Regions from separate parts of the Paenibacillus sp. FSL R5-0912 genome, predicted to be linked through region 2. Evidence: riboswitches for the same ligand, from Rfam matches in the RefSeq annotation. Region 2 holds a riboswitch; the other holds the start of a gene.
The links. Region 2 has a riboswitch for cyclic di-GMP ahead of R50912_RS34680 (choice-of-anchor A family protein). Riboswitches for the same ligand answer to the same signal wherever they lie in the genome.
Positions count from the first base shown of each region.

Region 1: another riboswitch for cyclic di-GMP. It lies ahead of R50912_RS32950 (bifunctional diguanylate cyclase/phosphodiesterase); the one in region 2 lies ahead of R50912_RS34680 (choice-of-anchor A family protein).

Region 1 is NZ_CP009282.1:185,386-189,357, forward strand. Features, by position in the region: gene rnr (ribonuclease R) at 1-19, shown strand, start outside; gene smpB (SsrA-binding protein SmpB) at 245-724, shown strand; RNA gene ssrA (transfer-messenger RNA) at 927-1,291, shown strand; cyclic di-GMP riboswitch class I at 1,707-1,802, shown strand; gene R50912_RS32950 (bifunctional diguanylate cyclase/phosphodiesterase) at 1,874-3,972, shown strand, end outside.
Region 2 is NZ_CP009282.1:563,739-567,710, forward strand. Features, by position in the region: gene R50912_RS34675 (choice-of-anchor A family protein) at 1-763, shown strand, start outside; cyclic di-GMP riboswitch class I at 1,268-1,357, shown strand; gene R50912_RS34680 (choice-of-anchor A family protein) at 1,439-3,385, shown strand; gene R50912_RS02455 (alpha/beta hydrolase) at 3,629-3,972, shown strand, end outside.

The sequences.
Region 1 (3,972 bases), 380 kb from region 2:
GAAGAAACCTCAGGCCTAGGCAGAATTAATAGAAGGCACTGTTCCTTTAGGGGGACAGTGCTTTTTTAGAATATAAGGGGACTTCTATTTCACCTGAAACGTAGCACTTCCTGACACCCATATGTCAAAATGATTGCTCGGGATAGGGTGATCCTTCCTTGCACTGCCTGCTTGGCTTTTGATACAATATAGACCTGGTGTCCGTTCATAACGGGCCGGGAATTCAATTCAAGGAGTGACTTTCATGGGTAAAAAAGCAGACGGGAAAGTGCTTGCCCAGAACAAAAAAGCTTCCCATGATTATTTTATTGAGGATACGTATGAAGCGGGTTTGGTTCTGACGGGTACAGAGATCAAATCGCTGCGTAACGGCCGCGCTAACATCGGGGACGCTTTTGCTACCATCCGGAACGGTGAGATTCATATTCACAATATGCATATCAGCCCTTTTGAACAAGGGAACCGCGCCAACCCTACCGATCCAACGCGTACACGTAAGCTGCTCATGCATAAGGAACAGATTCACAAGCTGCTCGGTTCCTCGAAGCGGGATGGCTTCACGATTGTGCCGCTGAAGATTTATGTGCGCAATGGCTACGCCAAGCTGCTGATCGGCCTTGGTAAAGGTAAGAAGGAATACGACAAGCGCGACTCCGCCGCGAAGCGCGATGCTCAGCGTGATATCCAGCGTGTGCTGCGCGACAAACAGAAGATCGCCCGCTAGACTGGTAACCACCTGGCGCCCAATTGTTCCAGATTCGACCTTCAATTCCTTTAACCTACGTGTTAAAGTGTTGATAAATGTGCTATACTGTGTAAGTAAAACTTATTGCTTCTGAACAGCCATCTTGATCAAGATAGCTGTGAACCGGATCAGCATGTATGCTTGTCATTGATCCGTTAATCCGAAGCGCCCTTTCTAATGAGGGGCCGTTCTTGGATTCGACGGGGATAGTTCGAGCATGAGTAGCGAGTAGTGGGGACGCGTCCGCTTCATCAACGCTAAAGCCTATTAAACGGCAAACAACAAAACAACTACGCTTTCGCAGCCTAAGAAACTGTGCGCGTGCTTCTACCCTGCATCGCCCATGTGACAGGGATAGGGGCTAACAAGTAGTGGGATACGCTGTCTCATCTCCGCCTGCGGTGAGCTGAAGAAGACAATCAGGCTGACCCAACGTATAGCCGGTTACGGGGCGATACTCGGGTGACATCAAATCCGTGACTACACTCGTAGAAGCTTATGTGCCGTTATCTTCGGACAGGGGTTCGACTCCCCTCGGCTCCATATGGAGTATCAGTGAAGACACCTTTAGGGGTGTCTTTTTTCATTTCGGCGGCTGTTTTGGACTATACGTGGTGGTTAAAAGGCTTGCTGTGACGCGGTTTCGGGGGCTTGCTGTTAATGGATACAGTGAGTTTCACTGAGGCTATACGGAGACCGGTGGCTTTGGCCTCCACGTAACCCGTGATAAATATGCTCCCCCTTCGGCGTGTGTTTTCGCCTTCCATACCCATCATCCGCCCTTCGATTTTGACCAAAGAAGAGATCGTTGCAGTCTGAGCACTCCTACCTGCTATAAGTTGATATGAACGGTGCCATACGGAAATGTAGAAATTGGTTGTAACACCCAGCAGTATCAACTATAATTAGTGTCAGCTTGTAGATTAATGTCGAATAATGTATTGTCTTTCAGATAATCTCAATAATAATAGGGCACACTCGTTGAAAAACGGGGTCGCAAAACTACAGGGGCTATCACATGTCCAATTTGGATATGTTATGCCAGCCAGTTACCGAAGGCAAGGAAACCTCTCCTTTTCGGGAGAGTTTTTTTGTTGCAATGGGCCTGATTCATAAGGTGGGAGAACAGTGAGTATATTTAATAAGTCGATTGTATTTATCATAGCTCTGATTATTTTTGGACTACTAGGTAATATGCTCAGCCTATCCCTATTGCTGGGGGTCAATTTTATCTTCGGTAGTATATTCACCTTTTTGATATTGCGGATATATGGTCTTAAATGGGCTTTAGTGGCATCGGTTATTGTAAATGGTTACACGTTGTTTCTTTGGAATCATCCTTACGCTATGCTTGTTTTTGTGCTGGAAACTTTATTTGTCGGCGTCTTCTACAGAGGGAAAAGGATTGTTCTTTTTGATAGCCTATATTGGATGATTTTAGGGATGCCTCTCATATGGGTATTCTATCGTTATGCCCTGGATATGAATTTTACCGCTTCCCTGCTGGTTGTGCTTAAGGATGCCGTGAATGGTATTTTAAATGTATTGATTTCCAGTTTAATCTTTACTTATCTGCCTCTTCTTAAATGGCCATCATTCCAAAAACGCAAGATGTCGAGCTCTCTTCATGATGTGCTTTTCAACATATTTGTCACGTTTACCTTTATAACTTTGCTTCTGGTGACGGTGATGATCGGTCATGAACAGTATCACAACATGAATGAAAAAATAAAGTCAGAGACTGAACGAGATTCCGCTATCATCCGCAATGATCTTACAGAGTGGGGAGAAGTTCATGTTGCCGCAGTGAATACTTTATCGATGGCGGCGGCTGAGAATAGGATGGAAGAGATCGATTCCTTGCAGCGCCAAATGGCTTATCTACTGGCGTTATATCCGGATTTTACTACTTCATACATTGCTGATCGCAACGGAGTTACAAAGCTGTTCTCTCCATTACTAAATAACAAAGGAAAGTCAACGATTGGCTTAAACTTCTCGGATCGGCCTTACTTTGAATATATGAGAGAAAAACACCAATTCGTTGTTTCCGATGTGTTTCTTGGAAGAGGTTGCGTTAACGAACCCATTGTCGTTGTGGGCTCCCCTATTATGATTAGCGGCGAATTTACAGGGGCGGCCGTAGGTGTGCTCAATCTTAACTATGTTACAACGGAGTTAAAAAAGCTGGCGAATAATAGACTAATGAATGTCACAATCGTAGACCGGAATGACAGGGTTATTGCGAGTACTCGTGATGATCTGGCCGTTATGAACCCGTATAACTGGGCAGAAAGGGGCGAAGCAAGTGAAATAATTGGCGGTTTGTATCACTGGTTCCCGGATGCTATCAGAAATCCAATGAACAGATGGGGAGAATCCTCCTATTTCAAGATCATGACAATTCCGGAACTGGGTGATTGGAGTGTTATTGTCGAGGCACCAATTGCCCCCTATCGTGACCGCTTGTATAGCTACTACATAAAAATATTCAGTGTTTTATTGGCCTGTGGATTGATATTTATTTTTATTTCTAATGTGATCAGTGAAATCATTGTTCGACCGATTAAGCTTTTAACCCACACAACCACTAATTTACCTGAGAAAATAGCCGAGAACCAGAGCGTGAACTGGAAAGGCAGCTTTATACAAGAAATTAATACGCTTATATCTAACAGCAAGGATACGGCCACCAGACTTCAAAGCATGTTTGCTGAGATTCAACTCCTCGCCTATTACGACTGCTTGACCGGTTTACCCAATAGAGTCAACTTTAATCAACGGTTACAAGCTTACTTGAAGGAAGCCGACGACCATGGTCACACAGCCGCAATCCTGTTCATCGATGTCGATCGGTTTAAGATGGTAAATGATACGTTCGGTCATACAAAGGGCGATCAGTTATTAAAGCTGGTAGTTGTGAGGGTTCAAGAATGTCTTGGTCAGGATGCGATCCTCTCAAGAATGGGTGGAGATGAATTCATCGCCTTACTTCCCAATGTGACCCGTGAACAATCGGAACAAATTGCCCAAGCTGTTCTTGCGGCATTTAAGATACCCATTTCGCTAAGTGATCACGAGGTGTATACTACACCAAGTATTGGTATCAGCCTCTTTCCAACGGATGGAGACAGTGAGATGGAACTTATTAAGAATGCAGATCAAGCGATGTATATGGTTAAAAAGACAGGGCGTAATGGTTACAGTTTCTATGAGGGGAAGCTTAA
Region 2 (3,972 bases):
AACACCAACACCAACACCAACGCCAACGGCGGCACCAACACCAACGCCAACAGCAGCACCGACACCGACGCCAACGGCAGAGCCAACACCAACGGCAGCACCAACACCAACGCCAACGGCGGCACCAACACCGACAGTAGAACCAACGCCAACGCCGACACCAACAGCAGCACCAACACCAACGCCAACGCCAACGGCGGCACCAACACCGACAGTAGAACCAACACCAACACCAACACCAACACCAACACCAACACCAACACCAACACCAACACCAACACCAACACCAACACCAACACCAACGCCAACGGCAGCGCCAACGCCGACACCAGAACCAACACCAACACCGACGCCGACACCAACACCAACACCGACATTACCACCGGCACCAGTACCATCGTCTGCACCGCCCGTCTTTATTAATGTAGTGCCAACGCCGACTCCAATAATCGGCTATATTGTAAATCCAGATACAATAATCATTGATGATCCGCTGCCTTTGGGCCCTGTGACAACAGTAACACCTCGGCCGTTAGTGGTGACACCAAGTCCAACCCTAACGCCAAGCCCAAGCGCAACACCAAGTCCAACGCCAATTGTGACAATCATTGATGAAGAGATTCCGTTAGGCAATGTACCTGCGGATGCATCGCTCCCGAAGACTGGTGAGTCCAGTCCGGCTCCCTATTACTTGGTCGGTCTAGCCCTTGCAGGATTGGGAATATTCCTCGGCAGAAGATCCAGAACAGATAAACGTAAATAAATGCAATTCGTAAGATCCTTTCCGACAGGCTGGCGATATCACCGCTAAATCGGGAAAAGGCTGCTTTGGGAGAAGACGTTCTCCACAAAGCAGCCTTTTTTATATGGGATATACATTTGATATTATATTTCCTCGTAAAATCAAATGTGCTAAGGAGAAAGAGTTGCGTCTTTACGATCATGGGACCTTGAGTATATATTAAAATTTCAAAATTAAAATTAGTTCTTTATACATAGTTTGAAAATATCCTTATCGGTGCCATCGAGAGCGATGAGAGGATCAGGATTCAGCTGGGAAAGCTATGTTTTCAATTAAAAAAACCTTTTGTAACAGTGCTTTGGAGTGAATCGGTAGATATAATCTATTACCAGATGTTTCAAAGGATTTCATTGACAATCAGCCTTGATAGCGGATAAACTAAAATTAGTTCCAAAGTAATGAATATCATAGACATTAGTATAAAAGTTTGATTTAGTACATAATTTCACAACCTAATCTTTCACTGACGTATAAACGCAAACCGTTCGAAAGGACGGGACGCAAAGTCCAGGAGTCTAAAGCGCGATGGAGCGCAACGATCGTCCGACTGCCGTAAAGAGAGCAACCTCTTTCCGGCGGTCTTTTTTTGTTATATAAATGTGGCCTATATCTATATTAACTGTGAGGTGAGCTTGTATGTTCCAATTAAAAAAATTCAAACGTCTTACGGTGTTCGGACTTATAGCAGTTCTGATTGTGGGAAGCGGCCGAATTATTTCACTGGGGAGCACCTCAGTTAAAGCCGAGGGCAACTCTTTGCCGGGCAATGCATCCAAGTATAATGTGTTCATCTTGGGAGATGTTGATGTTAAGCATAGTGATATTGAAGGCAGATTAGCTGCTGGCGGAAACGTGGATTTAAATGTTAATTACTCTGTGGGACATAGTCTTACTAGTGAAGAAACGAAGGAAGGATACTCTCTCATCGCTGGTGGTAATCTGTATTATTCCCAGGGAGAAACCGTGGGTGATGTAGTCTACGGGGGGAGTTATAGCGGCAGCGGCGGCCCGCGCGGGGGGACAGGAAGCTTACAACAAAAAATAAATGTTGTAGATTTTTCAGCCGAGTTTAGTTTACTTCGTGAGAAATCTCAGCAGCTTGCTTCTCAGCCTGTTAATGGGGTTACCACTGCCAACTCCGGTAATTTCTTTTTGGAAGGTACAAATTCGGATGTTAACATATTTACTGTAGAGGGCAGCAAGCTGTCTAGTGCAAATGAGTTGAGAATTAAGATTCCAGATGGCTCAACAGCTATAGTAAATATCTCCGGCACTTCAGTAACTATGAAGAATATGGGGACGGGAATTAATGGTAACGGAAATAAGGATAACGCTATGAACAGTAAAGTGTTATATAACTTCAGTCAAGCGACCAGTCTTCAAATCGAAGGTATCGGAGTTTTGGGATCTGTGCTGGCTCCATATGCCTCTATTCAATTTAATAATGGTCAAATCAACGGGAACCTGATCGGAGCTTCGCTCTCAGGATCGGGAGAATCCCACCATATTCCGTATAAAGGCCAAGATCCGCCGACACCGACTTCGACGCCTTCAGTGACGCCGACGCCAACAGCAACACCGGCAGTGACGCCGACGCCAACAGCAACACCTGCAGTGACGCCGACGCCAACGGCAACACCGGCAGTGACGCCGACGCCAACAGCAACACCTGCAGTGACGCCGACGCCAACAGCAACACCGGCAGTGACGCCGACGCCAACGGCAACACCTGCAGTGACGCCGACGCCAACGGCAACACCGGCAGCGACGCCTACGCCAACGGCAACGCCGACAACAGCGCCAACGGCAACACCGACGGCAACGCCGACAACAGCGCCAACGGCAACACCGACTGCAACACCGACAACAGCGCCAACGGCAACGCCGACTGCAACACCGACAACAGCGCCAACGGCAACGCCGACTGCAACACCGACAACAGCGCCAACGGCAACACCGACAGCAACGCCGACAACAGCGCCAACGGCAACACCGACAGCAACGCCGACAACAGCGCCAACGGCAACACCGACAGCAACGCCGACAACAGCGCCAACGGCAACACCGACAGCAACGCCGACAACAGCGCCAACGGCAACACCGACAGCAGCGCCAACGGCAACACCGACAGCAACGCCGACAATAGCGCCAACAGCAACACCGACAGCAACGCCGACCGCGGTACCAACAGCAACCAGCACGAGTGTTTTTGTCCCAAGCTTCGTATTTCCGACATCAACCGCTCCGACAGTGATTGGGACTATTGTGACTGATACCGACACTACTATTAATGATGACCCGGTTCCTCTCGGGCCGGCAGCATCACCGGTTGTGACGATGCTGACAACAACAGCGCCACAGCCAGTTGTGGAGGTTCCTGCACCTGCACCTTCACCGGTAGCAGGACCGGCACCTGAAGAAATCATTACGGATGACGAGATTCCTCTGGGCAGTGTGACTGCAGAGCAAACCCTGCCGCAGACGGGTGAATCAAGTCCTGCGCCGTACTATATTGCGGGTGTTGCTCTTGCCGGTCTGGGCCTGCTTCTTAGAAGAACCGCCAGAGTGAACAAGCGCAAATAATTATTGTTAAGCCACTGTGTTTGGATGAGGGCTGCTGCCGGAGAGAGATTCTCCGGGAAGCAGCCTTTTTGTATACGGGGGCGCATTCTAATCGCAGCTTACCACTTGGGCGAAGCAGGCAGCGCCGGACTGACGGCGGTGTTTTTAGTTGGACGGATACCATGCTATACTAGGCTCAAATTATTCATAAGCAAGAATACACATTTCCTCAAAGAAATGGTTATTACTGAAAGGGTGAACGTTATGTGGAGTATATACCTGCTAGTGGTGCTGGTTGTTGTCGCGGGGATTTTGGCTTATGCCGGATTGTACTTTTATGGAGTGGCTATTAAGCGGGCACCCAAAGAATTCCTGGGCAAGACGCCGGATCTGAAGGTGGACCCGCCGGTAGCCGGGGCTTCGTGGGGGGAAGGGGCGGAATGGGTAGCACGGCAGAACTTTCGGGAAGTGGAGCTGGTCTCGGATGATGGACTGAAGCTGCGAGGCTACTATCTGGCTTCAGAGCGTGCTGCGGGCCGTACCGTAATTATTGCCCACGGTTATTCCGGCAAGGCTAAGGATATGGGGGCAACCGCCAAAAACTATTA